Regions from separate parts of the Peribacillus sp. P4_D6 genome, predicted to be linked through region 1. Evidence: riboswitches for the same ligand, from Rfam matches in the RefSeq annotation. Region 1 holds a riboswitch; each other region holds the start of a gene.
The links. A riboswitch is a leader RNA that binds a small molecule or an ion and turns the genes downstream of it on or off. The one in region 1 is predicted to bind preQ1.
Positions count from the first base shown of each region.

Region 2: it holds a riboswitch for preQ1, as region 1 does, so the genes downstream of both, AC1DVB_RS14600 (QueT transporter family protein) here and queF (preQ(1) synthase) in region 1, are expected to answer to the same signal.
Region 3: it holds a riboswitch for preQ1, as region 1 does, so the genes downstream of both, queC (7-cyano-7-deazaguanine synthase QueC) here and queF (preQ(1) synthase) in region 1, are expected to answer to the same signal.
Region 4: it holds a riboswitch for preQ1, as region 1 does, so the genes downstream of both, AC1DVB_RS11390 (VUT family protein) here and queF (preQ(1) synthase) in region 1, are expected to answer to the same signal.

Region 1 covers NZ_JBFUIQ010000013.1:19,432-28,905, reverse strand. The annotation lists gene qoxB (cytochrome aa3 quinol oxidase subunit I) at 1-524, shown strand, start outside; gene qoxC (cytochrome aa3 quinol oxidase subunit III) at 524-1,120, shown strand; gene qoxD (cytochrome aa3 quinol oxidase subunit IV) at 1,122-1,406, shown strand; gene AC1DVB_RS06845 (YfmQ family protein) at 1,725-2,174, shown strand; gene AC1DVB_RS06840 (BA3454 family stress response protein) at 2,641-2,775, opposite strand; gene AC1DVB_RS06835 (EamA family transporter) at 3,022-3,879, opposite strand; PreQ1 riboswitch class I at 4,010-4,055, shown strand; gene queF (preQ(1) synthase) at 4,160-4,660, shown strand; gene AC1DVB_RS06825 (aspartate kinase) at 4,864-6,210, shown strand; gene AC1DVB_RS06820 (hypothetical protein) at 6,252-6,392, shown strand; gene AC1DVB_RS06815 (nitroreductase family protein) at 6,831-7,391, opposite strand; gene AC1DVB_RS06810 (ABC transporter ATP-binding protein) at 7,844-9,474, shown strand, end outside.
Region 2 covers NZ_JBFUIQ010000043.1:5,403-14,876, reverse strand. The annotation lists gene AC1DVB_RS14625 (sigma-54-dependent transcriptional regulator) at 1-804, shown strand, start outside; gene adhP (alcohol dehydrogenase AdhP) at 844-1,857, opposite strand; gene AC1DVB_RS14615 (DUF3892 domain-containing protein) at 2,134-2,433, shown strand; gene AC1DVB_RS14610 (CBS domain-containing protein) at 2,517-3,329, opposite strand; gene AC1DVB_RS14605 (YbaK/EbsC family protein) at 3,435-3,956, opposite strand; PreQ1 riboswitch class I at 4,129-4,173, shown strand; gene AC1DVB_RS14600 (QueT transporter family protein) at 4,180-4,665, shown strand; gene AC1DVB_RS14595 (TVP38/TMEM64 family protein) at 4,789-5,445, shown strand; gene AC1DVB_RS14590 (PAS domain-containing sensor histidine kinase) at 5,562-7,187, shown strand; gene AC1DVB_RS14585 (cadherin-like beta sandwich domain-containing protein) at 7,247-8,824, opposite strand; gene AC1DVB_RS14580 (copper resistance CopC/CopD family protein) at 9,133-9,474, shown strand, end outside.
Region 3 covers NZ_JBFUIQ010000028.1:12,050-18,767, reverse strand. The annotation lists gene AC1DVB_RS11445 (CapA family protein) at 1-962, opposite strand, end outside; gene pgsC (poly-gamma-glutamate biosynthesis protein PgsC) at 973-1,422, opposite strand; gene pgsB (poly-gamma-glutamate synthase PgsB) at 1,438-2,619, opposite strand; gene AC1DVB_RS11430 (hypothetical protein) at 3,404-3,619, opposite strand; PreQ1 riboswitch class I at 4,222-4,264, shown strand; gene queC (7-cyano-7-deazaguanine synthase QueC) at 4,320-4,985, shown strand; gene queD (6-carboxytetrahydropterin synthase QueD) at 4,985-5,455, shown strand; gene queE (7-carboxy-7-deazaguanine synthase QueE) at 5,448-6,176, shown strand; gene AC1DVB_RS11410 (DUF4260 domain-containing protein) at 6,221-6,568, opposite strand; gene AC1DVB_RS11405 (TetR/AcrR family transcriptional regulator) at 6,620-6,718, opposite strand, start outside.
Region 4 covers NZ_JBFUIQ010000028.1:6,727-11,716, reverse strand. The annotation lists gene AC1DVB_RS11405 (TetR/AcrR family transcriptional regulator) at 1-138, opposite strand, end outside; gene AC1DVB_RS11400 (SRPBCC family protein) at 314-754, opposite strand; gene AC1DVB_RS11395 (SRPBCC family protein) at 784-1,269, opposite strand; PreQ1 riboswitch class I at 1,508-1,550, shown strand; gene AC1DVB_RS11390 (VUT family protein) at 1,601-2,143, shown strand; gene AC1DVB_RS11385 (hypothetical protein) at 2,165-2,311, shown strand; gene AC1DVB_RS11380 (PadR family transcriptional regulator) at 2,738-3,058, opposite strand; gene AC1DVB_RS11375 (alpha/beta hydrolase) at 3,369-4,115, shown strand; gene AC1DVB_RS11370 (DUF421 domain-containing protein) at 4,218-4,922, opposite strand.

The DNA of each region.
Region 1 (9,474 bases):
AGGCACGTCGTATGTATACGTACTCTGAATCAACAGGATATGGTCCATTGAATATGCTCTCTTTCGTTGGAGCGATTGGTTTAGCCATAGGTTTTGCACTTATTGTGTACAATATCTATTGGAGTACTCGTTATGCATCAAGAAATATCTCAAACGATCCATGGGATGCACGTTCTCTAGAGTGGGCTACACATACACCAATCCCTGAATATAACTTTGCAATTGTGCCAACAGTTGCTTCTACAGAAGCATTCTGGGATGCAAAGAAAAAAGGCTTTAAATTATTTGGCGGTAAAGTAGAAAAGATTCATATGCCAAATAACAGTGGCGTGCCGTTTATCATGAGCTGTATCTTCTTCGTTTGGGGCTTTGCATTGGTATTCAGCATGTGGATCATTGCAATCATTGCAACGATCGGTATCTTTGCTTGTATGATTCACCGTTCATTCGAAAAAGATCACGGACGTTATATCTCTGTTGAAGAGATCGAAGAAACTGAAAATAAATTGCGAGGTGCTAAGTAATGAAAATAGATAACTCGCTGCCACTTGAATATAGCACGGAAGAAAATCGCTTAAAGATTTTTGGATTCTGGATTTTCCTGGGAGCAGAAATAGCTCTTTTCGCTACACTGTTCGCCACTTATTTTGTCTTAGTTGGTGGTACTGGAAATGGTCCAACAGGGGAACATCTTTTTAAAGTCCCAACACTAATGTTTCAAACAATCTTTCTTTTAACTAGTAGTTTTACCATAGGTCTTGGAATCAATGCGATGAGACTTGGCAGGCAGAAAGCGACGATTGGTTTCTTCATTATCACCCTTATTCTTGGTTTAGGCTTTTTAGGAGTCGAAATTTATGAATTCGTGGAGTATGTACATGAAGGAGCAACGATTCAAACAAGTGCTTTCTTATCTAGTTTGTTCACACTACTAGGTACGCATGGAGCTCACGTTACACTTGGTTTATTCTGGGGAACCTTCATCACCATGCAGATTAAAAAACGCGGTATGACTCCACAGACAACAAACAAGGCTTTCATCTTTTCACTTTACTGGCATTTCTTGGACGTTGTCTGGATTTTCATCTTCAGTTTCGTCTACCTGAAAGGAATGATGTAATATGAAAGAATTATTCCCACGGGGCCAAGTTATGGGATTTGCTTTTTCGCTAGTTCTGACTTTGGTCGCATTATCAGTTATTATGTTTGATCTCTCACTTAAAATGGCTATGATCATCCTACTTGTTACAGCTTTCATGCAAGCAGCACTTCAATTTGTTATGTTCATGCATGCAGGAGAGTCTGAAGATAAAGCATCGATTTACACAAACGTTTATTACGGATTGTTCGTTGCATTGGTTACAATTTTCGGTACAATGCTAACAATGATTTGGGGATACCAATAATCGATTCTGGAAAAGCTGGGCGTCTTGATGACGTCCAGTTTTTTTTGTATGTTAATTCTTATACCGGCCTATCCATTTCATTCATGGAAGTTTGGTTAACAAGGATGTGGCTATCCATTTGTTTAGTATAACCATTTCACAACATTATATTTATAAATGGGGATTTTCACTTTTGAAGCATTCCCGTGTGTTTAAGTGCAATGTGTTACTGGGGTAAAACGTTAATAGAACGGACACATCAAGTAAGAAAACGATCAGCCACTTTTGATATAATAAGTTATATATGAATTAATTAATAAATGTAGCGGAGATGATGAATTGACATTGCCGGTTTTGATTGTGACAATCATCTTAAGTTTGTTAAAAATATTGGTTTCCTGTCTTCCAACAGATGCAGTTAATTGGATTATCAGTAAATTTAAAATACATTCAGAAATTAGTGGCGGGAATGCGATCGTAACCTTTGACGGAAAACGTTTGGAAGGTGAAGAAAAAATTCAAGTTATTAATTATTTTAATAGCACTAGATTTTTGAAGGGAAATCATATATTCCCGGGGAATGAGGAATTGTTTTTACATCCAGATAATAGTGGGACTCCATTGGTCATTGATACTAAAAGAGGCAAAAAGGATGTTAGGTTATTTCTATATATTTACAGCGACCGCGTGGATGTAGTTAAACGGTACAAGAAGAAGCTCATTTCTTATAGTCTATTTTCCGATAGCCTCCAAGAACGTTCCATGCCATTAATAAGAAATTTAGTTTAATAGAACATTAAAAAGACGGTCCTTAAAAGACCGTCTTTGAGTTTGTAAACAAAAGGGTTAAAACATAGTTGATTGGAGCGGGTGTGCGAGACTCCTGCGGGAAAAGCGAGTCCAAGGGAGACACCGCGGGCGCAAAGGCACCGGGGAGGTTCCCGGACCGCCCGCGGAAAGCGAGTGCCTGGAGTGGAAATTAACGGTTAAATTGTCTACAGCTGAGACGGGCCTTAAAAATACCTTCTTTTTTATAAGGCTTTTAATATAATTCCATTTCAAGGATATTTTTTCATTATAAAAGTTCTGGTACACAAACTGGCATCTTGATTTTAGTGCCTTTTGAAAAAAACAATTAAAAGTGTTATTAAGTAGGAGGGGATTGCAAGAGGGTCGTTAATCGTGCATATGAAAAGTATTTGGGATAGTATTTAAGGGAATAAAAAAGCAGGTATCTATTGCGATGCCTGCTTTTTTATGCTTTCCATTGTTTTTCAACTTGATGAAGGGCTTGTTGTAAAATTACTTCATGATCAGTACCCGGTTTAGCAAGGACGTTAGTTTGATAAGATTTTCCTTGGAAATCAACTGTTACTGTAACTTTTACCATTATGCATCTTTCCTTTCCTAATTCAGAATTAAATGAGGTGGTTGTACCTATTTCTTTTATACCCGGAGCAGAAGGATAATCAAACATTTCAAAAGCTAAAATCGTGTGAATTAATATTCAAAATTATCTGATATTTTAAGTGAAGTGTCAACACTTTTTTTTGACATGCCCCATTTTCAGGTTTTTTAAAAAACGACCTGGCTTGTATACATGAAAGCCAGGTTGTTTTTTTAAAACGAACTATATTCATATTTTAGTTAAAATAATACCGATTAATGCTGCAAGGACACCAGCAATTTGATAGTTTTTTAGTTTTTCCTTGAATATATAACATCCAGCGAATACGACAACCAAACAGTTCAGGCTGACGACAGGGAAAATGATGCTTGCGATGCCAGTGTTCAACGCAAAGAAATAACATCCATAGCCTATCATGCTTAAAAAGCCTACTAAGGAACCGATTTTGACTTCCTTTAGCTTGATTTTTTCTTTTTTAAAGGCTAGAGCCGAAAGAAGATAAAGCATTCCGCCTCCATACATTGATACAAGGATATCAAGGGAGTTTAATTGAAGACGAGTTGATGTCGTCATAAGAATGCCGAGCACACCAAAAGATAAGATGGAGAGTAATGTGTGCATCATCCATGGGACATATTGATGATTACCTTTTGCATTAGGTGTATATTGGATGACTAATGTAGCGATAAACATGCAGGCGATTCCACTCCACTGCAAGGAAGAAATATGTTCGTGAAAAATTAAAGCTGCACAGAGAATGGGGAATATGGCATTCGCTGCGATTAATGGAGATGTCAAGCTTGCCGGACCTTTTTCAAAGGCGCTTGCCATCTGGATGTTACCATTGGCGTTCAGTACACCAATTGCTGCACCAAGCATGATGGACAGCCAGTTCAGCTGCAAACCATCCATTGATACTCCATAAACAATGGACAAAATAAAAGCTGAAAAATAAAAGAAAAATTGGATATGTATCTTGGAATACCCTTTTCCGCTGCTCCATTTAAAAATGCTATTATTGATTCCGAAACATAAACTCGTGATGAGTGCTGCAAAAATCCACATTGACTTAATCTCTTCCTTCATGTAGGATAAACTTCTTCTACATTTTAAGCTGAATGCCCTTAGGAATCAAACCAAATTTAAAATGTATGATTGACAGATTAGATATTTTTTTCTATATTTACTATGACAATTTTAAAATATTTCCCGATAAACGGGAGAGGTTCATAGCATCACCCTCTTAAAAAAACTATGGCTTTGATATTTTTTGCGAATCAACCATATCTTTGAGGAGATATGGTTTTTGTTATATAGAGGCCCATTTTATGAATCTCCCTGAAATGTGGGATTAGGAGGACTTTTCATGTCTGGAAGAAAAGAAGAAGAATTAAAAAAAGATATCACACTGCTTGGGAATCAAGGAACAAAATATACATTCGACTATGCTCCTGAAATCCTTGAGTCATTCGATAACAAGCATCCGAACCGGGACTATTTCGTCAAATTCAATTGCCCGGAATTCACTAGTTTATGTCCAATCACGGGCCAGCCGGACTTTGCTACCATTTACATCAGCTATATTCCAAGTGTGAAAATGGTGGAAAGTAAGTCTTTGAAACTCTACTTATTCAGCTTCCGCAATCATGGTGATTTCCATGAAGACTGCATGAACATCATCATGAATGATTTAATCGAATTGATGGACCCTAAATATATTGAAGTCTGGGGCAAGTTTACACCTAGGGGCGGAATTTCCATCGACCCTTACACGAATTACGGGAAACCAGGTACGAAGTATGAGGAAATGGCGAATTACCGCTTGATGAATCATGACTTATACCCGGAAACCGTGGATAATCGCTAAAGAATAGGAGGGACAATGGGCATATGCCCGTTGTCTTTTTTTAGTTTATAGCTAATTTCGATCAGTGGTCCTGTTATTCTGTCCTTTTTAAAAGTACAAATGTCCTTCTATAATGGAATTTCCACTTGATTGTTTCGAGAAAAAGCGTAATAATAGGGAGAGTTAATTTTGACAGAATATTTACGAAAATAGGGGATGTCGAGATGAAAGTTGCAAAGTTTGGTGGAAGTTCACTTGCGTCAGGTGATCAGTTGAGGAAGGTATTCGAAATTGTTGTTTCTGATCCAGAGAGGAAGATTGTGGTCGTTTCCGCTCCAGGAAAACGCAATTCCGATGATATAAAGGTGACGGATTTATTGATTGAAGCTGCGGAACAGCAGCTGCGCGGGGATAACGGAGAGCATTTGATAGAAGATGTTGTATCCCGCTATGCGAGCATTGCGGAAGAGTTGGATATATCCGAGAGTGTCATCACAGGGATTCATGAAAATTTAATGGCGCTGCTGCATGCAGATCAAACTAACCCAAAGCGCTATCTGGATGCCTTGAAGGCAGGTGGCGAGGATAATAATGCGAAGCTGGTCGCAGGTTATTTCCAAAGCCTTGGAGTGGAGGCACAGTATATCAATCCGAAGAAGGCAGGCTTGATCGTAACGGATGAAGGTGGATTTACCAGGGTGCTGCCAGAGTCTTATGATAGGTTATATGCTCTGCGTGATGAGCCGGGAATCGTTGTATTCCCAGGATTCTTCGGATATACGTTAGATGGTGATGTGTTAACCTTCTCAAGAAGCGGTTCCGATATTACGGGTTCGATTCTTGCTAATGGGGTCAAAGCTGATTTGTATGAGAACTTTACGGACGTGGATGCCGTTTATGCGGTGAATCCAAATGTGGTTTCCAATCCGAAGGGAATCCGGGAACTAACCTATCGTGAGATGCGTGAGCTTTCTTATGCAGGTTTCTCGGTATTTCATGATGAGGCGCTGATTCCTGCATTCCGGGCGGGAATACCTGTCCATATCCAGAATACGAACAATCCGGCGGCACAAGGGACCCGCATTGTGAATACACGGGATAATACGAACGGGCCTGTTATTGGGATTGCAAGTGATAAAGGATTTTGCAGTATTTACATTAGCAAATATTTGATGAACCGGGAAGTTGGTTTTGGCCGGAAACTGCTGCACATCCTCGAGGATTATGGAGTTTCATATGAGCATATTCCATCAGGCATCGATGATGTGACGCTTATTCTAAGGCAGGACCAGATGAAAGGGGATGCCGAAAAGAAAATCATTTCCCGAATCAAGAAAGAGCTTCATGCCGATGAAGTGAATGTGGAACATGATCTTGCCTTGATCATGGTTGTAGGGGAAGGAATGCGCCATAATGTCGGTACAACGGCAAGAGCGTCAAAAGCCTTGGCTGAAGCAAAGGTGAATATTGAGATGATCAATCAAGGCTCTTCGGAGGTAAGCATGATGTTCGGTGTGAAAGGGCACAACGAAGAGACGGCAATTCAGGCATTATATCACGAGTTCTTTTGAGTATGAGCGTTTAGGGACCTCCTTTTAGAAGGGGGTTTTTTGTGATTGATCTTTTAATCACTATACATACGCTGGATTTTTTTCATCTGGTTCTTTATGGTAGTGGCAATGACCGTGGGGATAATCATTCCAAGCTAACAGACGCGCTGCAGGGTTCAGAGCGTCTGTTTTCAGGTGGCTAAAGCAATTGGAGGAGAACGGAGTTGACGCTCTAGAAACGGATAAAAAGGGACGTCCAACCCCATACATATCTTACACCAAATTATAAATGAAATAGATGTCAATGGCACATCAAGTTTACGAGCTAAATGATTCACTGGCACCAATTGATTTAAGTAATTACTTCAAGTTGATCTTGCTGAATAGAATCATGTTTAAAAAGCATCCTTATCACCTGGTTAAATACTTCTATATAATATAAAAAAATGTAGGAATAAGTTATATCTATATGTGATTGGAGTGTAAGGCACTAGACTCCTTCAGGAAAAGCGCGTGCCTGGAGCGGAAATCAACATTCAAATTGTGTAAAAGCCATAAAAAAACTGTAGAAAACCCGGTTTTCATCGAGTTTGTCTACAGTCTGAGCCTCCAACTGGAAGATTGGAGGCCTTCCTTTTATGTTAGTCCATGACGGTCAGGAGTTGATCGATCGCGTTCCTTGGGCGAGGGGCAGGAATCATATCGGGATAGCCAACATGAAGGCTGCCGACGATCTTCTCGCCTGGTTTCACGCCAAAAGCTCCACGAAACTCCATGCTGTGTATCATGCCGTATGTTTCCCATATCATCCCGATTCCCTGTTCCCAGGCAAGCAGGCTGAAGTTCTGGATCAAGGCACTTGTAGCCGCATAATCTTCTTCACGTGTCATGGGATTCGGATTCTCTTCCATGATCACTGCGACAAACATCGGTACACCCATGAGTTTATTATATCCTCGCTGTCCGGCTGCTTTTTTCTTTTCAGGGTCCTTTTCCTTGCCTTCCATGAATGCACGTGTTGCTTCTGCTAGTTTTAAACGGCTATCACCATGCACCACGACGAAGCGCCATGGCTGGGTCATTTTATGGTTCGGTGCCCATGTCGAAGTTTCCAATAATGATTGGATGGTATCAATAGGAACAGGAATGTCCTTAAATCGTTTGATGCTGCGCCGTTCTTTAATGATATCTTCTAGTTTCATGATCATCCTGCTCCTTTAATCATATATGTAAGTTTAATAGTTGAAAAAAAAAATAATCCCCGGCTGCCTAATATGCTTCCAATGTGAATAAATTACTTGAATAAAGAGGGGGCAATATTCTAGTGACTTGCATTCGCTAATGAGCATATAATTTTACTAGGCACAGAGAAGCCGGGGCGACATTGTATCTATGTACAATATCAAAAGGGTACGATAAGAGAATATCGTAATTGCTTATCAAATTTCAGAGATCGATAATGAAATTGAAAATCATTATCAATTAGAATTTTCGCTTATTTCCTGTTATTTGTCAAGGGTATTTATAAAAAAAAATTCAAGATATTTACCAATGCTTTAAAACAGTTAAAACCTTTTAAAAAATCTGTATAAAAATGTATAATGAGAGGATGAAAAAAATGCTATTTACATACGGAGAATCGAAGGTGTCATAGATGAAAAAATTGTCCTCATTTCTTAAGCCATACTGGCTTTTGATCATTCTTGCTTTATCCTTAATGATTGTCGAGCTCGGGGTAGAGCTATTACAACCTCTATTTATAGCAAAAATCATTGATGATGGCATTTTGCAGAAAGATTTATCGGTGGTGATTAAATGGGGAAGTGTCATGGTTGGACTTTCCGTTTTTTCATTTCTTGGCGGGATCGTTAATTCATTTACGGCATCACATGTAAGTCAAAGCTTTGGACATGATGTCAGGACAAGCCTTTTTGGTAAAATACAGGCGTTTTCTTTTGCGAACTTGAATAATATCCCGACTTCCTCGTTGATCACAAGGATGACGAATGATGTGACCCAACTTCAAAATACGGTTTTTATGGGCTTGCGTATCATGGCAAGGGCGCCGTTGATCGTAATCGGCGGAGCCATCATGGCTATTGCGGTCGATTTGAAATTATCCCTAGTATTGGTCATTTCAATTCCGGTTCTTGTTTTCTTCTTGGGATGGGTTATGAAACGGGCGGCTAAGCTGTTTAAGCTCGTCCAGAAAAAACTCGATAATGTCAATGGAGTCATGAGGGAAAACCTGATAGGCATGCGCTTGATCAAAGCTTTTCTTCGTAAGGAGCATGAAATCGGGCGATTTGACGATGCGAATGAAGAGTTGAAAAGAAAGACTGTGTCTTCCCTTCGTTTAATTGAAACGACGATGCCTGTGCTGATGCTTGTCATGAATGTGGCGATTCTGATCATTCTCTGGCTTGGAAGTGAATTTATAACGACTGGAGATATACAGGTAGGGGAAGTTGTGGCGATTGTCAACTATGCCACGAGGATTGCGGCATCCCTTTCCGTTTTTTCATGGCTGATCATGGTCATTTCCCGTGCAAAGGCTTCAGCGGAACGTGTGACGGAAATATTTGAAACTTCGATAGATATTGATGAAGGTAAAGCGGAAAGCAAGAGTGGGGCCGTCAATGGGGGAGGCATTAAGTTTCTGGATGTATCTTTCCGCTATCCTGGAACCGAAACCCCGATATTGAAAAACCTGACCTTCTCCATCGATCCGGGAGAATCGCTTGCCATCATAGGAGCGACAGGATCAGGGAAGACATCACTGTTTCAGCTGATTCCGAGATTATATGAAGTTGAAAGCGGCTCCATTCAAATTGATGGCCAAGATCTGAAAGATATTCCCTTGAATTCGCTGCGGAACAGGATCGGCTATGTACCGCAAGAGGCCCTGCTTTTTTCGGGGACCATAAAAAATAATGTCGCTTGGGGAAAAGAGGGTGCCTCGATGGAGGAAATCATGGCTGCGGCCATGCATGCTCAGGTCCATGAGACCGTAATGAAACTTCCGAAGCAATATGAAACCCAGTTAGGGCAAAAAGGAGTGAATCTGTCTGGAGGGCAAAAACAGCGCTTATCGATTGCAAGAGCATTGGTGCGCAAACCGAGGATTCTCCTTCTGGATGATAGTACAAGTGCGCTGGATTTGAAGACGGAAAGTAAATTGCTTGCCGCTTTAAAGGACTATACATGCACAACGCTCATCATTACACAAAAAATCAGTACAGCCATGGAGGCTGACAAAATCTTGTTGCTGGAACGCGGTCAAGT
Region 2 (9,474 bases), on a different contig from region 1:
GAATTATTCGGTCATGAAAAGGGCGCTTTCACCGGAGCGACCCAGCTGCGAAAGGGTTTTTTCGAAATTGCTGGGAACGGGACGCTTTTCCTTGATGAAATTGCGGATGCAAGTCCGGCCATTCAAGTCAAATTGCTTCGGGTTTTGGAAACGCGGGAATTCATGCGGGTTGGCAGCAGCGTGACATTACGGACGAACGCCCGGTTAGTGGCGGCCTCCAATGAAAACCTGCAAAAGGCAGTGGACAAGAATAAATTTCGGGAAGACCTATTTTACCGACTGAACGTCGTGACTCTGGATATCCCGCCATTAAGGAGCCGAAAAGAGGATATTCCGTTGCTTGTCCGACACTTGGTTGAGAGAAATGGTCATGGAGATATCTCATTTTCCAATGAAGCCATTGAAAAATTACAGCAATACAACTGGCCAGGCAACATACGCGAACTATCTAATGTGGTCTTGCGCACGCTAACTCTTGCAGACAATAAGTCAGTAATAACCGCCAATGATATCTCACTATCCAACAGCCAGATCACACCTGACAAAAATGTGTCACCTGAGATACAGTCAACAGAAAACCTTCTTGAAGAGTGGCGAAAAAGGCTGGTGGCTGATTTTAATGAGAAGGATGAACTGATGCTTGAAGAAATCCTTACGGAAATCAAACAGCTTCAATCAACAATTGGAAAGGAGCTCGTCATGCAGGCACTGCAAAAAACCTACGGCAACCGGAATGAAGCTGCCAAACGCTTGCAAATATCCATAAGGAAATTGCGCTATATATTAAATGAGAAGAGCCAGTAAAAAGGAGGATGCCCCGTTCCAGGGCTTCCTCCTCTGTTCCTATTCTAGCGTCAAAACGATGCGGCCGTTGATTTCTCCGTTTTCCATCATTGAAAACACGTCATTGATTTCATCAAGCTTTCTTGTTTCAATATTCGTTCTGACTTTACCCTCAGCCGCAAATTGAACAGCTTCCTGTAAATCTTTTCTCGTCCCGACGATGGACCCTTTTACAGTCACCCCATTTAACACTGTATCAAAAATCGGGATTGGAAGTTCATCATTCGGCAATCCGACTACGACAAGTGTGCCGCCTCTCTTGACTGAACTGTAAGCCTGTTCGAATGCTTTTTTCGTAACCGCCACAGAAATGGATGCCTGTACGCCGCCAACCTTATCCTTAATGGCCTGTACAGGATCGGTCTTAAGCCCATTAACCGTGTAATCCGCCCCAAGTTCCGTTGCCAGATCAAGCTTATCATCTTGAATATCGACAGCAATGACATTAAAGCCCATCGCTTTTGCGTATTGCAGGGCAACATGTCCCAATCCGCCAATTCCATAAATCGCTACCCAATCGCCAGGTTTTGCTTCTGATACCTTAAGCGCCTTATAAGTCGTTACACCTGCACAGAAAATCGGTGATACCTCCGCAAAGTCAAGCCCTTCAGGAACCTTCACCACATACTTGGCTGGTGCTTTACAATATTCTGCATACCCGCCGTCCACGGAATAGCCTGCATTCAATTGATCCAGGCAAAGCGTTTCCCTACCGGTCAGACAATATTCACAATCGCCGCAGGCCGAATAAAGCCAAGGGATCCCAACACGGTCACCCACTTTCAAGGAAGTTACGCCTTCCGCCACCTTTTCTATAATGCCCACACCCTCATGTCCCGGGATAAGCGGAAGCTTGGGTTTTACCGGCCAATCACCATGTGCAGCATGTAAATCGGTATGACACACGCCACAGGCTTTAATTTTCACTAATATCTCACCATATTCCAATTCCGGAATCGGTACTTCCTTAATCTCAAGTTTTTGGTTAAATTCATTGACGACCGCCGCTTTCATTGTCTTGACCTGTTGTTTTGCATTTACAGTGCTTGCCCCTTGTTTTACATTCATGATTACTATTCCTCCCTTAATCTAGTGAATATTATTTCTTGCTACTGCTTATACAAGATGCAAGTGCCATGCCACTGCAAAATGGCCAAGACGACAGCATTCACAAAAAAAAGTGCCGAAAGATCGGCCCATTTGGACGAATTAACGGCTCAAGTTGGACGAAATCCGGTTTGTATATTGCAGGAAAAATGGTTCACCCTATAAATAGGAGGTGCCTAAACCATGGACAAATTTGAAGAAGCCTATGAGTCATATAAACAGCAGGGAACACCGCAAGCAAACCAAAGTGATTCAGCAGCAGGAAAAGAAGAAATCATCGCCGTAAGGAAAAATGAAGAGGACAATATTATCGCCATCAAGACGAACTCCGGCCGCGAACTCGACTACCCCTCAGCCCTTGCGGAAGCCAAAGCTGGCAACCTGGCCAACGTTGACCTCTTTCATAAATATGGACGTGACATATTACGGAGTGAGCCCGATGGGATAAAAGAAAATAACCTGGATCAACTGCCGGAGTTTTGAATTTTTCGGGGAGACTGCCTGATACGGGCAGTTTTTTTCTATCTGGATGCGCAAAAAAAAGAACCAGCATGGTTAGCCGGATCTTATTTTTCATAAGGATAGGATTCAGAGATTTCGAGCAGTCGGCCGCAGGACTCGACAACCTCGATGATTTCCATCCATGACATGTCCAGACCCAGTTCATTAGCATGGGAAATCTTATCCCGTAATTTTCGGATGGCATTCGCATCCTTCTTCCCTTTACTTTTCGAAGGGATTTGGAAGAAGTGCCTCAATTCTTTATCTTTATGTATAATATCGAATTTATCACTGATTTGCAGGCACTCTATTATATTGATATCCTCATTTTTATCGATTCTCCTTTTATATAATTCGGTTGCCTTTTCTAAACGGTCTTCGCTGATCATTGGATACCAGCTGCCATCGCCGAATCTATCCAGGATGATATCGCTCATCCTCATTTCCAATAAGGTAATATATCCGAATATCAGCATCCTGATCGGAGGCTTTTGGAGGTCGGCATGGGTAATCAACATTTTAATTGAATTATTCTCTAATACGAACACCCTTGTCTTATTCTTAAAAATATGGAGAAGCTGGATCAAAGGGGTTGAATTCGAAACCATTTCCCTTGGTGAGAAGTTTCTCATATATTCAGAAATACTTCCCTCACCTAGTTCTTGCCTTTCGATATATCCGATGATTTCCCCTTGATCTTGGACTGCCAATATATCAAAATTCTTTTTTTTCATTGCTTTCTGGATATCCAGCGCCAGATCGTTTTTATGGCAAAACTCAAGCTCCTGGGCAATGCTCTTAACCGTTATATTTTCTTCATAAAGAGTTTTAAGACTCAGATAGCTGCTATTGCTTTTTCTTTCGCTTCCATTTAACATCTTTCAACCTCCGATCAGGAACACTTTCTGCCCGTTTTCCGCTTTAATAATAGAAATGAATGCGGCCCCAAATAAAGTTCACTTTAGTGGACTCCATCCCATTCATCAAATGCCATCAACTGCATTTCCTGCCGCCGTTTCCACATTCCCCTTTTCTTCCCACCCCTTACAAACATCCACCCAATCCTTGGCACCTGAATATTCAAATAATTCAGCGAGTGTAAGTTCTATTGCAGAGTTTGAACTGCCGCAAGCCGGAAACAATGACTCGAAGCGCTTCATCGATACATCAAGAAAAACAGCTAAATCGTTTGCCAGGCCAAACGGGCAAACGCCTCCGATTGCATGGCCGGTCTGTGCAAGCACTTCATCAGGTGAAAGCATTCGTGCCTTGAAACCGAACGTCTGACGAAATTTCTTATTATCCACTTTCGCGTCCCCTGCGGCAACGACCAAAATCGCGTGTTCACCTTCCCCTTTAAAGGAAAGGGTCTTGGCAATCCGTGCTGGGATAACACCGATGGTTTCCGCTGCCTCAATCACCGTGGCACTAGATGTTTCGAACTCCTTTACGTCACCTTCCCGATTCCATTGTTTAAAATGGCTTTTGACACTTTCGATCGACATATTAATATTCACTCCTTTTTATGTACATATTGAAATAATATCATCCTTCATTGCAATAATTCAAAATCCAATTGTGCTGCTTCATCTGATTGGAAACCTATAAATTAAAACCATTCTTTACAAATTGACGAAACAAGCTTACATGGGCTACTATTAATCATCGGGTAAACGCCTGCACGTGGTTCGTAACCATCCCACGATAAAAAACTAGGGAGAGAGTAAAATGAATGTTCGTACACTCGTGATAAACGGGTTATTGGCTGCCTTGTATGTGGCGGTCTCATTGGTGTTTAAACCAATAGCTTTTGAGATGTTCCAATTCCGTGTACCGGAAATGTTGAATCATCTGATTGTATTCAATAAAAAGTATATCTACGGTATCGTTGGAGGAGTCTTCATATCGAATCTGCTCTTTTCGCCGATGGTGCCATATGATTTGATTTTTGGGGTGGGCCAATCCCTGCTCGCCTTATTGCTTGTCATTTATGTTTCTCGTTTCATAAAAGGCATTAAAGGACGTATGGTCGCTACGATTATCTTTTTCACGTTCACAATGTTTTTAATTGCAATTGAACTGAACCTTGCCTTTGGCTTGCCATTCTGGCTAAGCTGGATGACTACAGCTGTCGGTGAGTTCGTTGTCCTTTTGATTGGAGCGCCAATCATTTATGGAATGAACAAAAGAATTCAGTTTGAAAAGTGGCTTTAAAAGGAATCTTCGCGCCGTTAAGCCACTATAATGGAAAAGAGCTGTCTGCATGATGCGGCAGCTCTTTTTTTTCACCATTGAACTCGAAAATGATAAACTATTAGTAAGAATGGTGGTGGCCCTTTGAAAAAAGTCCTGACCATAATCGGTCTACTTGTAATCGCAATTTTTATATACTCTAATGCAGAACTGTTCACTTTGGTTTGGAAAAGTGATTTGGATTCTGTTATTGGCATATTGAAGGAAAATCTTTTGCTTACATTTATTGTGACATTCGTATTGATGTTTGTACAAAATTCTTTTACAATCATCCCCTTAATTTTGCTCCTGACCATCAATGTCACGATATTCGGATTCATATATGGCTATCTATGGAGTTGGTTTACAAGTGTTGTTGCCTCAGGATTCATTTTTTATGCAGCAAGAAACTGGTTTCAGGAGCTTCTTTTAAAGAAGATTGGTGAAAAGTGGCAAGAATCTGTAGTGGAGCATGGCTTCATGTACGTGTTTACAGGCAGGATTTTCCCGCTTATCCCCACAAGCTTAATTAACTTGGCGGCCGGAGTCAGCACCGTCACTTTCAAAGACTTTTTATTGGCGACGGCACTTGGCAACCTTATATACTTTTTTTTCCTATCACTGATTCCCTATGGACTGCTATCTGTTGAAATGAACCAATATACGCTAGCTGCTCTTGCACTCCTCTTCTTACTATTCTTCATGATCTATAAGCGTGCAAAAAAGAAGAAGAAACTAACCCTCTTCAGCAAAAACAGGTGACCACATTGGCCCCTGTTTTTTTATTTAGAGATTCTGCATATATTTTTTTCCGATAGTTTGTTAAAATGTGTATGTATTTTTACCTTTGAAATGTCTTAAAAACAGGGAGAATCTCCATGTCCAAACGCTCCATCTTAGCAATATATATCCTATCCGGGATTCTTACATTAGTCGTATTCGACTATTTTTTAACTACAAATATCCATAATAAAGAGGTCTTCATTCAACTCCAAAGGGCGGAAGGCATTGTTTTCCTTTTATCAATAGGCTTAATTCTATATCTTTATTTAGCTAAAAAGGAAGAATTCAAACGATTAAAAGAGGCGGAACAACGTCGGCGCACACTCATCAATTCAATGGTGGATTTCGTTAATTTCAAGGATGGGGATGGCCGATGGCTTGAATCCAATACCTTCGGGCTGCAATTATTTCAATTGGAGCATGTAGATTATAAGGGAAAAAGAGACAGTGAGCTCGCAGAATACACCGAATTTTATAAAGAATCGTTGATCTACTGTGAAATTTCCGATGAAGAAACGTGGGTAAAGGGGGAAATTACTAGGTGCGAGGAAATCATCCCTCTTCCCGATGGCAATCACAAGACCTTTGATACGATTAAAGTTCCCCTGTTCAATGAAGATGGTTCACGTAAAGGCTTAGTCGTCATTGGCAGGGATATATCTGAAAGAGTTGTCGCGGAGAATCAATTATTTGATAGCGAACAACGCTATAAATCATTGTTTGAGCACAACCCTTATCCGATGCTGATGCTTGATTTAAATGGAATGATCACGACCGTGAATCCAAGGTTTGAAACGGTAACAGGCTTTCAACAGGAAGAAATACATGGCGCTTCATTCATTAATTTGAATTTTTCAGCAGAAGACGCGGAATTGATCCGTACATCATGCCAATATGTCATGGAAAACCAAAAGGGGATCAAAAAAGGGAAAGATATAGAATTCCTGACGAAGTACGGGAAGTCCATCTTACTTTCTTGTACGTTTGTCCCGATGATGGTTGGCGAGGATTTAGTCGGAATCATTACTTATGCTAAAGAAGTCACTCAAATTCGAGAAACCGAAGCACGCTTAAGAAGAACCGAAAAATTATCGATAGTCGGCGAACTTGCCGCAAGTGTAGCCCACGAGGTACGAAATCCGCTGACTTCTTTAAAAGGTTTCGTCCAACTGCTTAAAAAGAGCGACCATCCCTTTGAACAATACTACACGATCATGTTAAGTGAATTGGACCGGATCAATCTTATTGTAAGCGAGTTACTCGTTCTGGCAAAACCACAGGAACTTCCATTCAGCAAACATCAAATCATCGACCTGATGAACGATGTCAAAACCTTGTTGAAACCAGAGGCGGACTCGTACCCCACCAAAATATCAATATCTGTCAAAAATGAAATACCTCTTCTATTATGTGAGGGAAACCAATTAAAACAAGTTTTCATAAACATGCTCAAGAATTCCATGGAGGCATCCGCCGACCACATTTGGATTGATTTTGAACGAATGAACAATAACCTTTCCATCACCATCAAAGATAACGGTAGCGGAATAGAAAAAAACCGCATAAAACATCTTGGAGAGCCTTTCTATTCTTCAAAAGAAAAAGGAACCGGATTAGGACTGACAGTCAGTTGCCGAATCATTGAGGCGCATCGGGGAAAGGTCCGGTTTAACAGTGAACTGAACCAAGGAACCGAGGTCCAAATCATTTTGCCCATATAAATATGAACTTCGAGGACAAGCCTGAACCTTGTCCTTTTTTTGCAGGATTCAAAACCATCCTATTTTATCAGAGAGGTGAAGAATTCCTTTATATTCCCAAAGAATGAAACCGTCTCAGCAGGTTGTTTCCCATTAGTCTGGCCTCCTGAATCATTGGATGTTTCGCTCTCTGTCATACCAGCTGTACTCGTTTGCGCTACCTCAACTTCCACCTCTTTTGTTTTGACATCATCCACGGTTTCTTCCTCATCCATTTCAACATCCATGTCCTTTTCGAAAACAAGGACGTAAGTACGACGCTCCCCATCCTTTGAAACGGTAACGGAAATGGCCGTTTTCGCTTTATCCTTGATCTTCACTTTTGCACTGCTCGCACCGTCATATTCAATCGTTGCTCCGCTGGCATTTGTCGTTGCATTCAATTCGACTGAAGAAATATCATTATCGACCCCGATATGATAGGTATGCTCATTAGATTCAAAAGATTTGTTCCATACGCCAGATGATACCGTCAGACTGTACAACACTGGTCCATTATTGCCTTCCTCGCCTAAAGAATCTGCGGACGTTACTTTCTCAACAAAATCCGTTTTCACTTTTTGTGTTGAAATACTTTCAATTTGCTGTGCATTCGTTACTTCACTGACACCACTGCTTGGCTTTTGATTATTGGAGGATTCCGCTGATGTTAAAGATGTTTTACTCCCCTTATCCGAGGATTCTGCTGATGATAAAGAAGATTTATTCCCCTTATCCAAGGATCCTGTTGATGATAAAGATGATTTATTCCCCTTATCCAAGGATCCTGTTGATGATAAAGATGATTTATTCCCCTTATCCGAGGAAGGTTGGGCTTTACTCGTTCCTGTTGAGGGCTCCTTTTGAACTTCATCCTCTTTTGGAGCAGCTTTCGATTCAGTTTCCTTTGCTGAAGCTGCAGCCCGTGTAATCGTAAGTGTATATGTTTTTTCATCTCCATTTTCTGCTGTAACGGTTATCTTCACCGTCGTCTTACCGACTGGAAGGGTAACCTTTACACCTGCACTGGTTACATCCTTTCCATTTACCTTTACAATTGCCTTACTGTCACTCAATGTCGGAGTTACCGTAACCGACTGGACTTCATTTTCAACTGAAGCATGATAAGCTGTCACTTTAGAATCGATTGTTAATGAGCCTTTTGATAATCCAATTGATGTTAAAAGGTTATCATCACTTTCATGTTTTTCGACCTTGAGAGTATAGGTTACAGTTTCATTTTCCCCATCGCTGACGGTGATTACAAACGCATTCATGCCAGTTTGAAGAGTTAAATCCTTCAATTTACCATCTGTCATTTTGACACCATTCACATATATGGCTGCCTTCTCGTTAGGGCTTGCTGCAAGCAAGGTGATCTTTTCCACATCATTCCCCACTTTTGAACTATAGTCGTGTACATCTTCTGTAAATTTTTGATCCAGTGCTATTCCCTCTATTTCTAGCTTTGAAAGACTATTTACCGTTTGTGTCTCTTCCAGAATGACCGAAGTGCCTTCCGCAGCTTCTGCTGCTGGCATATAAGTGGATGTTCCCATCCCCACAAGGGAACCAACCAAGATCACCTTCACACTTGTTTCCTTTAAGCCCTTCTTCATCAAAACCTATCCCTCCAAATTCCTTAAACATGATAGGCTCAGATTACTAAAGGAACCTTAATTATTTCTTAATGGAGTTTATACCAACAGGAGGATGCCTATTTGGTATAAACTTTATGCAAAGTGGAATCTCCACCCCTTATTTATGGCTATACTGGAATGGAAGGCAAAACTAAAACTTATTGTTCTCATTTTCTAGCGATCCTCTTAAACTGCCTTTAGATAACTAAATTATTTTCACTGTTTTTTCACATTTTCCTTATATAATGGGCTTACATAATCGGATGAAAGGATGATGGCACACCAAGATGAAAAAATATTTATGGCTGGTAGTCAGCCTGTTCAGTTTGCTTTTATACCCGGCAATGGCTTCCGGTCACGCTACAGTAATCAGCTCTAATCCTAGCCCGAATGAAGCGATGGATACACTTCCTGAAAAGATCACCATTCAATTCAGCGAGAATATACAACCAGCTTTTCATTCACTTGAGGTATTCAGCCAAGATGGAGACAAAATTCAAACTCAAGACAGTACAATCTCTGAACAGAGTGAAAAAATACTGGAAGCTAAGTGGAAGGGCACGATCGATGAAGGGATTTACTATATTAAATGGAGAGTGGTTTCGAGTGATGGCCATCCCATTGAAGGA
Region 3 (6,718 bases), on a different contig from region 1:
TGGTATTGAACCATGGCTGAATCCTTTGTGCGTGTCCAGCCTTGATCGAATATGAAATTTCCTAGACTATAGAAAATGATTCCATCTTTATAAACATCGAACGATTGAAGCACGTGGGGGTGATGACCGATGATGATGTCAGCGCCCGCATCGATGATAGCTTTAGCCAAGTCTTTTTGTCGATCGGTTGTTGATGTTGAATACTCTTGTCCCCAGTGCATATTCACCACAACCAAGTCTGCGTTGCCTTGCTTGGCATCCCTTGCTTTGCCGATCATTTCAAATAATAAATCAGGATTTGAGTTCAATAGTCCGGCTTTATCACTTTTTGATACGGCATCCTTACCGTAAACATCGGTGAAGCCAAGTGTTGCGACACGAACGCCATTAACATCCGCATAGTCGATGCTGTTTTTTGCTTCCGCAGTGTTCGATCCAACACCGACATAGTGCATATCCGCACTTTTGAATTCATCAATCGTGTCAAGGAGTCCTTGTTCTTCATAGTCCATCATATGGTTATTTGCCAATGACACCACAGAGAAGCCAGCATCTTTAACGGCTTCCACACCGCTAGTATTGGAGTTTAACCGGATGGGCGTATCGGCTCCCTTGTAGTTAGATACTTCTTCTTTTAAAGCGGTATGTTCATAATTCCCACTGACATAATCCGAATTGGCAAAATAGGGCTTCATATACCGGAAGAGGTATTCATACCCGTGCTTTTCCGTCACTTCTTCAACATAACGTCCCATCATCACATCACCGACCATTGTCATCGTCAATGGTTGATCGGATTTTGTTGCGACTGTTTTCACTTCCTCAGCCCGTCCCATCCAAGTGGTAATGACTAAAGCGATTAGTAATATAGGTAGTATGATTCCAGTGTATTTAAGATTCTTTTTCTTCGTGCGTTTAATAAAGATAAGTGTTTTTTCTTTTGCATTTAAAGTCCGTTTCATTTTTTGCACCTCAGAATAGGTAGTACACGTTCATTAAACCGAATGTTATGCCGGATAATAAAAGCGTGCTGCCAAGTGTCAATGGCATTCCTTGTCTTTGTATGGTATTTGCTATCAATCCAGGTACGATTATACCGATTCCCCGAAACTCGAATATTTCAAAGGGCATGACGGGGTAGACTAAGTCCAATAGGAGTTTCAAGCAAATCCCGGTCACCATCATGGCGGCGAATTTTCTTCTTCCATATAAAATCACCCATCTTGAAAGGCCGTGGGTGACGATTAAATAAGTTACGACACTAATGATCAAAATGGTCAGCATGATTTCCCATTGATCAAATACTAATGCCAAATAACCTGGCACGATAAGTCCTGCGGGTACGACACCCGTCTTTTCTGAAAATATAAGGCTAAGCGTTACTCCCAGTACTAGGGCTACATATAAATCCGATCCAAACATTAAGGTTCCTCCTACTTAACTTGCTTTTTGCTTTGTTTTAGATTTCATGAATGCTTCAATTAATGGTTCCGCTGCACCGTGAATATTCCCGACACCGTAGACGATGCGATTTTTCATCAATGGGCGGAGACGGGCCACGATTTCTTCAGTTGACCAGTTTTCTAAATCCCAATATTCTTTAGTATCCAATTTACCTTGCTCGAATACCTTCGTGATTGGTGATGTAGTTTCACCAATGGCAATGACTATTTCGGATTTTATGTACGGCAATACATCTCTAGCAAACTGCTCGGTACGGTCCACACGGTCTGCACGGCAGTTCATGATGACGATAGGAGGTTCTGTGCTGTATCCGAACGTATTGACACGTTCCCATATGTTCAGCGTCGATGCCGCGTCGTTTGCAGCAAAGCCATTGACAAAGAAAGTTGGCTGGATGCGATCTCCGAATTTGGTGATCCGCATGGCCCCTGGATCTGGATGTGCATTCAGCATGCCGCGGAAAGCCGTTTTTTCATCAATTCCCAAAGCTTCCGCAACGGCCAAGGCCAGTGATGCGTTATCCGGAAATACCATATAGTCGAATTCGCGTAAGAAATCTTCGGAAATTCTTGAATTATCTGCAACGATCACTTTTGTGTTGCGTTCTTTGGCGATTTGTTTGAAAAAGTCCAAATATTCACTTTCAATGGTTATTAAGTGACCATTATGGGGAATGGTAGCAGTGAAGGCTTCAGCAACCTCATCCATAGTCGGTCCCATGACATCCATATGGTCTTCCAATACATTCACGATGACCCCGATGTTTGCCTGGATCATTTTGTTTTGGAAGATTAGTTGATAGTCAGGCTGTACGGCCATGCACTCACAAACTAGTGCCTCCGTGCCTAAGTCGGCAACTTCTTTAACTACACGCCGTTGTTCTCCTATGTTGGGTCCTTCCGGGCGGCGTACAATCGGTTTTTCCTTGTCGGTAAACCAATAGATCATTCTTGCTGATGTTCCGGTTGTTTTACCTACTGTTTTGTATTTTGCTTCCTGGATCACACCTGTAATTAGACGCGTTACAGTCGATTTCCCTCGAATCCCATTCACATTCACACGTACCGGGATGGAGTCGAGACGCTTCTGATGGCGTTTTTGTTCAAAAATGCCATAGCCAAGCAAAAAGATCGCACAAATAAATATTGGTGCCATTTTTTTTTAACCTCTCTTTTTTTCAAATATTTGAATTACTGAATACACACTACATGATTTTAAACTTAATAGGCAAGAGCCAATTATTCTATCGTAATATAGTTATCAACAGATTTTTCAAATATATGTATATTAGTATGTAATAGTATCTAATGGGATGAATTATTTTATGAGTACAAAGATATGGCTGGAAATCGAGGGAATCGAGGTTTCATTTACACTAAATTATGGAAAGTTTAATAAAGCCCCATTTCAGTCAGAATCAACATGGTTTTATGAGCATTTGAACCTAATTCATAATGGCTATATTTGAATAATATTTTTTTAAAAAAGTGAGGTTTATTACAGTTTGTTAATTGTTTATACCCATTGTTTGACATAAACGTTATAATTTTTATGCATTTGTCATTCAATGTGAAATTTTGCATCTAACGACTCAATTAGTTGAACTCTTTTGAATATGGACAAAGATGAGTAAAAGAACACATCTCTTTTTTTTAGTATTTTCCTCGGGAATACCCATGGGTCTATAATTGACCTTTTACCTAAAAAATGAAATGAACTAAAGTTAACCCATTTCTTTTAAAAAATACCTAGTTTCTTCTATAGATATAGTGTTTATATAAGAATGAAAAATAAAAAAAGCCCAGAAGCATATCTGGGCTTTCGGCTTATATATTGTAAATGAATGGAATGGTCACGGATCTCCGTTAATCATGGATAGATTTACCTTTTGTGGGTCTTGAGTTACAGCATGGGTAGCTGATAATGGAAGGAATCCAGGTTAACTTGATTTCTTTCTCTCAGAAATCTCAAGGGTGGAGTCCTTTTTACCGCCATCAATCACATAAAATCTAGGAGCTAATCTCCTTTTTTTACGTTGATTGTCAGGATTCATCTTCATATAATTTTCGTATTCTTTGCGAAAGAATTCTTCGGTTTCCCGTTGCAATGCTTTTCTTTCGTTAAAATCTGCGATGAATTTGAAAAAACGTTTCATATGAATTCCTCCTTATGGGGTTAAAAGGTCTTAGTTTAATAGTAACATATCGTTGGTGAAGTTTAACCTTTTTTTGCAACTTTGGAGTGGAAATTATGTTTTTGTGTGAATAAAGTTGTGAATGGTTTGATTCGAGAAAAAGCATGTAATGGATCCTTGCTGAGTAAGTGACCGTGCATGGTATTGAAAGGGAATGTCGGGATTTGCAGAAAGCGGGTATTGGAAGCAATGATTATTTGAGTTAAAATATTCCTTATATTCATTATACACTAAATATTCTGAAAACAAAGGAAAATATTCACTTCCAGCCGCTTTTGATAGATTTGCTTTTTTATGGTTCATTATTGTGTATAGTTATATATTCCCCGAATTTATGAAAATGAAACTTCCCTTATGTGGGAGGGAAAAAAGCAATTTCCCGCATACGGGCTTTAACGCTTTTCAAATTATTGGACCCCTTATCGATATTTTATTCACTCTTTTTTATCGGATTTTTAATGTGATTTTTAATCGGGTCTAATGTTCACTTTATATAAACATCTTGATTTCTTATCATTTTCAAGTTACTATTGACTTGGAAAAATATAATATTCCGCGTTAAGGCGGAAGAGGTTCTAGCTACCCTCTCAAAAAAACTAAGGAGAAACAGTGCTCTATTCTTAGGGTGCTGTTTTTTTCCGTAAAAAGGAGTTTTATAGAAATGAAGAAGAAAGAAAAGGCAGTGGTTGTGTTTAGCGGAGGACAGGACAGTACGACGTGCTTGTTTTGGGCATTGGAGAGATTTGAGGAAGTGGAAGCGGTGACGTTCGATTATAATCAGCGGCATAGCTTGGAAATCGAATGCGCTCAAAACATTGCCAAGGAATTGGGCGTGAACCATCATATCCTTGACATGTCGCTGCTGAACCAACTGGCACCGAATGCATTGACAAGAAGTGATATCGCAGTGGCGGACGGAGAAGAAGGGGAGCTGCCGTCGACGTTCGTGCCAGGGAGGAATTTGCTGTTCCTTTCGTTTGCCGGAGTGCTGGCGAGTCAGATTGGCGCTAAACATATTGTCACAGGAGTCTGTGAAACGGATTTCAGCGGATATCCTGACTGCCGCGATGTATTCATTAAATCGTTGAATGTGACCTTGAACTTATCGATGGACCAGTCATTCGTGATTGATACGCCGCTAATGTGGCTTAATAAAGAGGAAACATGGGAGCTTGCTGACCAGCTTGGCGCGTTCGACTTTGTCCGCGAAAAGACCCTGACTTGCTATAACGGAATCATCTCCGATGGCTGTGGAGATTGTCCGGCATGCAATCTGCGGAAAAAAGGGCTGGATGACTATGTAAGCAGACGGAAGGTGCTTTCATGATGTACGGTTTTAAGATAGTGGATAAACTCCAAAAAATAGATGAAGATATTCAGCGCAGCCAATTGAAGTATACAAACAAGAGGGTTCTCGTAAGTAAGGAATTCACCTTTGARGCGGCGCACCACCTGCATGACTATGAAGGGAAATGCAAGAACCTTCATGGCCACACGTATAAAGTCATTTTCGGATTGAGCGGGTATACGGATTCACGCGGGTTGATGATAGATTTTGGTGACATCAAGGATATATGGAAAAATGAAATCGAAATCCACCTGGATCATCGTTATTTGAATGAAACCCTGCCGCTCATGAATACAACAGCTGAAAATATGGTTGTCTGGATTTATGAAAAAATGGCCGAAGCCCTTTCATTAAAAGAATATGAGGGTGCAAGAGTCGAATTTGTTCGACTGTACGAAACGCCGACAAGCTATGCCGAAGCCAGACGGGAGTGGATGGAAAGTGAGTAAACTCCCGGTAATGGAAATCTTCGGGCCGACCATCCAAGGAGAGGGAATGGTCATTGGTCAAAAAACCATGTTCGTTCGGACGGCTGGCTGCGATTATTCATGTTCCTGGTGTGATTCCGCTTTTACTTGGGATGGCACAGGGAAGGAAGATACCGTTCAGATGACTGCCGATGAAATATGGGATGAGCTGAAGCGAATTGGGGGTTCCGGTTTTTCCTTCGTGACGATATCTGGGGGGAACCCGGCCCTGCTGAAAAACCTAAACGGCTTGATAGCGATCTTACATGAAAATAAAATGAAAATAGGGGTCGAAACACAAGGGAGCCGATGGCAGGATTGGTTTCTCGATATTGATGAACTGACTATCTCACCTAAGCCGCCGAGCTCTGGAATGGACACGGACTTTACCGTGCTTGACCAAATCATCTCGAATCTTGCCAATCGAAACCCAGAAAACCATGTTTCATTGAAGATCGTCGTCTTTAACGAGGAAGATTATCAATATGCCAAACATGTACATGGGCGTTACCCGGATATTCCCTTTTATCTGCAGGTCGGCAATGACGACAGCAGGACGGCGGATGATCGTCAATTGATCAGCGGCCTATTGAAGAAGTACGAAGAGTTAATTGATAAAGTGATAGCGGATGATGAATTGAATGATGTGAAAGTCCTGCCCCAGCTGCATACCTATATATGGGGTAACAAGCGGGGGGTGTAAAGTAAAGGCAGTGTGATGTTTAATCACACTGCCTTTTAAGCTTATTACAACCTTTGCATGTGTGTAGCTTTGAAGGATGATGTGTATTTAAGGCCATATCCAAATAAGCGATCCATTCCAATATGTGCGGTCCAAATTAAACCAATCATCACCCATGCATCCGACTTTAGGAATATGGCTAACAAAATCATGAGGATGGACACGATATAAGTATGGAATGCGTTATAAACCTTTGCTCCAATCCGGTCATTGATCAGATAGGCCAGCATGGAAACATCAGGGGACAAAATTAACAAAAGGAAAATCCACCAGCTGAATTCATATAACGAATAGATGTAAATCACCGCTAAAAGGACCATAAGTCCTTCAATATGAAGGAATTTCTTCACCATTTCATAACCTCCAAAGTTTAATTGACCATTGGTCAATAATTTCCGAAAAAATTATATGATGTTCTTGGTGATATTTTTTACATGAAAATAGGCTAAACCTTTTACATCTTGATAAGATAGTTCAGAATTAATGTAAAAAGTTATGAATCC
Region 4 (4,990 bases), on a different contig from region 1:
TCCATGGCTGCAATCCAATGATTTAGCCAATTGCCTCATCGAGACATTCGAATACCCTAACGCTGCAAAAAGGTTTCTAGCTTCATTCAACACCATGTCCCTGGATAATTCTTGACCTGCCGATTTCCTTGGCGACATCTTATCACCTCCTTATTAATTGACCACTGGTTAATTAGGATGATAGCTCACGGATTTTTAAATGTCAATTATTAGTTTGAACTATATAGTACTGTTTTTAAGTGGGATTATGCCATTTGTTTCACCAGTGTTGCAAAGGATAAACCCCCAGATTATTGAGGGTTTATGCAATTTATTAAAAAACTAATGATGCTCTCAAAGTAGTGACGCCATTTTCTAAATAACCCTTTAAACAGGTTAATGTATATACCCAACCTTCTTTTTGTCCGATCATTTTGTTTATTATTTCAGGGTCGTCTTCACTCAATCCTGATTCGTTCACTTCAATGATCGTACTCGTTTTATCCAACTCTTTTAGTGTAATGGCAACAATCGTTTCTTGATCATTTCCGCCCCATGCAAACACGATTTTCCTATTTTCCTCTACTTCCAATACATGAATGACCACTTCAGCATCGTATTCGTTGTATCTCAATGTAGGCGTCCGGCCTTTTTCCCATCTTTCCGAACTCGATGAGAACCAGAAATTCCCGATTTTTTCAGGATTCACTATGGCTTCAAACACTTCATTCGTTGGCTTGACGATCTTGAATTTCGTGATGATTTGAGTATCCATAACTAACTCAACTCTCTTTCGATTTGTTTTTATTGTTTTCCATTATCCCAGTCTACTGATATGGGCGGCAGGGTCCGTCCAGTTTCAAGCAAGCTCTTCAGGTTACTTAAAAGGGCTGGCCATCCATTATTCAAGCCTTCAAAGGAATTGTCATCATAGACGAAATCTGTCTCCAATAGCTCCTCATGCCTAAGAGTTAACTTCACAGTCGAATCGTCCATTTTCTGTAATTCAAAAGTGACCCGTGTAGGCTGCTGGCGAGGGGTTTCGTCTCCTGCCATGATCCATGTAAACGAGAGCAGGTGCAACGGCTCGCATTTAAGTACATGCCCATGATCAGTAATCCGCCCATCATCCAGCAAATATTGAACTGCCGACCCTTCTTGCCAGTCAGACTGTACTTGTAATCCGAAGTGGTATTTCTCCGTGACTTCACCACTCGTCAAGGCTTCCCAAAGCTTCTCTGGTGTGGTTGCGATATAAATAGGATAGACAAACGTAGTTTTTTTCATCATTCTTTTTCTCCTCGCCAAATAAAGTACATGACTCTATCTTTGATTTTCGGCTTTTGTATACAGCCGGTCAAGCAGTTTTATGCGACAGAAATCGGCAAAAGGGGAAACAGGGACATTGAAATAAATGGCTAAATCAATCGGTAACCGCGAAAACATACTAAAATCGACGGTATGGAAACTTCTTGATTTCCAACCGCTTTCAAGCTACGATGAATAAGGAAAATGATAATCCGCCCGGGCGGAAGAGGTTCTAGCTACCCTCTCAAAAAAACTAAGGAGAACAGGGCTCTTTCTTAGGGTGCTGTTTTTTCTGTATAAGGAGAATCAAGAAATGTTAAGAATTTTATTGTATTTAGTATCCATCATCACGGCGAATGTGGTTACAGCAGCTTTTGCGCCATTACATTTTGGCATGTTCATCATCCCGATGGGGACATTGCTCATCGGGGGAACCTTCATCTTCCGAGATCTGGTCCAGAATAAATTCGGCCGCGTAAAGACCTATATATGCATCGTCACTGCACTTATTTTATCTGCATGTGTATCATTTTTATTAGGAGATACGTTACTGATTGTGTTTGCTTCCGCTTTATCCTTCGTGGTCGCAGAAACAGCGGATACGGAAATTTATACCCGTTTAAAGCTCCCGATGAGTTGGAGGGTATTTTACAGCGGGATCGTTGGAGGATTTTTCGATTCGGTGATATTTGTCGTGATTGGCCTAAGTCCTCTGGGTGCCAATATATTGCCATGGGAAGCGGTACCCGCTGCGGTCATCGGCCAAATCATCGTTAAAACGATCATTCAGTCCATTGGTGCCATATTGTTGGGACGAATCAACGTAGAACTGGAGAAACGTGTAGTCTCCAGTTAAATGTTAGGAGGGATGCACTTGATGGATGGAACCAAAAAAGAAGAAGAAAAATGCTATTGCCTCGAGGCCTTTCGTGAAAAATATGGCCCGCATGTACAAGGGGAATGCATGAAGCTCTCCTGCGCCAATTATCGCAAGCATAAAGGAATAGACAAAAAAAGGACCTGATTAGGTCCTTTTTTGCGTGATTGAAGTGACTCACGAGTAAACAGTGCGAATTCACGAGTAAACAGTCCAAACTCACGAGTAAAAGTGCAAAATTCACGAGTAAACAGTCCAAATTCACGAGTAAAAGTGCGAACTAAGTGTGCAGTACGAATTCACGAGTAAAAGAGCAAAACTCACGAGTAAAAGTGCGAAACTCACGAGTAAACAGTCCAAATTCACGAGTAAAAGTGCGAAACCCACGAGTAAACAGTCCGAATTCACGAGTAAACAGCGCGAACTAAGTGTGCAGTGCGAAATTCCCGAGTAAGCGTGCGAAAACTAAGTGTGCAGTGCGAATTCACGAGTAAACAGTCCAAATTCACGAGTAAAACAGCAAAAAAAGCTTCCTGGGCCGTTCCATTAAGTGCAGGAAGCTTTTTATTTGGTTTAGAATTGCTGTGAGCTTTTTCGAACTAATTTTTCCAGGAAGAAAAAGCATTCGCGTTTCCGCTCAAGTTCGGTTTGTCCATTTTCGGTGACATGATAATATTTCCTGCGGCATGATTCGGACTCTTTCCAATGTCCTTTTATGAATTCTTTTTTTTCTAATCGTTTAAGGGCAGGGTAGAGGGTGCCTTCACTTATTTCATAGTTGCCCTTGCTCATTTGCTTCAGGATTTTCGTTATTTCATAGCCGTAAAGCTTTTTTTGCGATAGAAGTGAAAGCAAAAGGAGGTCAATGCTTCCCTTCATTAATTCTTTATCCATATAAAATCTCCTCCTTTTCATTTTTAAAGTGTAATACGTTGTACATCGTATCACAAGGTGCATTTTACTTTTCTTAAAAAAAATAGTTAAATGACGATTGCTAAATAAATTTAATCATAGTAAAATGTGCTTCGGAACGGATGAGTTGTGAAGAGTGTGGTAAGGATACTATATATATGATTTAATTGTCTTAATGAAAATACGGAATAGGATAGAAGAATCACTACTCAAGGGGTATTAATTGATTTTTTTTCGAAAATCATTTAGATTCTATTTATCAACAAGAGCAAAGAAAGAAGGTCCTAGATAGATGAAAGTGAAAGCACCTGAGTCATTCACATATATAGGTGGAAAGAGAGCAGTTCTTCTGCTTCACGGGTTTACCGGAAGTACAGGAGATATGAAAAAATTAGGGAAGTACTTAAATGATCTCGACTATACTTGCCACGGACCTCTTTATAGTGGGCACGGAGTATCAGCCGAGGAACTTGCTAAAACTGGTCCAAAGGAATGGTGGGGAGATGTAGTTAATGGCTATAATTTCCTAAAAGAAGAAGGCTATGAGGAAATTGCAGTTGTAGGAATTTCTTTAGGGGGAGTGTTCTCATTAAAAGTGGGAATTGAATTGCCTGTAAAAGGGGTAGTTTCAATGTGCGCTCCGACGCAAGGAAAAAGTATCGATCGACAAAAGAACCGCTTGCTCAATTATGCACAGGCGTATAAGAAGTTTGAGGGCAAAGATGCAGACCAAATTGCTGCAGAAGTGAAGCTGCTTGAAGAAGGGCCAATGCCTCAACTAAAAGATGTGTTGAACATTATAAATGAGACAGGTGAAAATTTAGATTTAATCACATCTCCAACTCTTGTTCTGCAAGGGCGTTTGGATGATCCCGACTATACGGAGAGTGCTACAGCGATTTTCAATGAAGTCGATACACAGCATAAACACTTGATTTGGTATGAAAAGTCTGGCCATATTATCACATTGGGCAAGGAACGTGAACAGGTGTATGAAGATGTGTATAAGTTCTTGAATACACTGAATTGGTCGGAGTAATAAGCGATATATTTGATCCCCTTTAAGTTGAACGTGTAAAAAGCTTACAGTCGTAAGTAGGCTTTACACTATACTTGAGGGGATTTTATTTTGGCTGCAAATCTATTTGTAGAAAAAGACCTTTAAGGTATCGTTATTATCAAGAGTTGCCAATAAAATATCGTTCACGTCGGCATTATATGTTATTTTGATTCTGTTTTTCAGCCATGCTTCTTCTTTACCGCCCCGGTTCAATTCATTAGAATCAATCTTTCCCTCTTTAATAATCGTTTTAGGAAAAGTGAAGGCGTTTGTTTCCAGGTGCATATCTGCTGGGGTTACTGCTTCATATTGGGGATCTAAAAACAATGAAATGGTACCGTCCGGTTCCCATAGCGCGAGGGATACTTTTTGAATATCTTCGACTTTTTCCTTTCTTAATTCCGATAATAAAACATCGATGGAGATTCTGGCCCTTGCTAAGCTTTTGTAAATGATTTGTCCATTTTCGATAAGCGGAAAGGGGTCTGAGTCAAAAAACCTTCGGAGTTTTCCCCACTTAAGGCCTGCAAACACACTAATTATATATAAAATGACAAATACACTGGTTGTTATCATTGAGCCCTTCAAACCTAACTGTTCATCAGATAAAGGGTGGGCAAGAATGTTTCCAATAATTAAAGCCATTATGAAATCAAGTAATCTTAATTGCGAAATGGACCGTTGCCCCATCAATTTAACCGAAAGAAGCAAGAAGAAGAAGGAAATGATGGCTCTTAAAATCCACTGGATTGCAGTAAGAGTTTCCTGGCTACTAAAAAAATCCACAAAAATTCACGTCCTTATTTCCAATAAAGGAGAAGTAATGGGCCTCTTTAGAGTGGGCCGTTTATAGT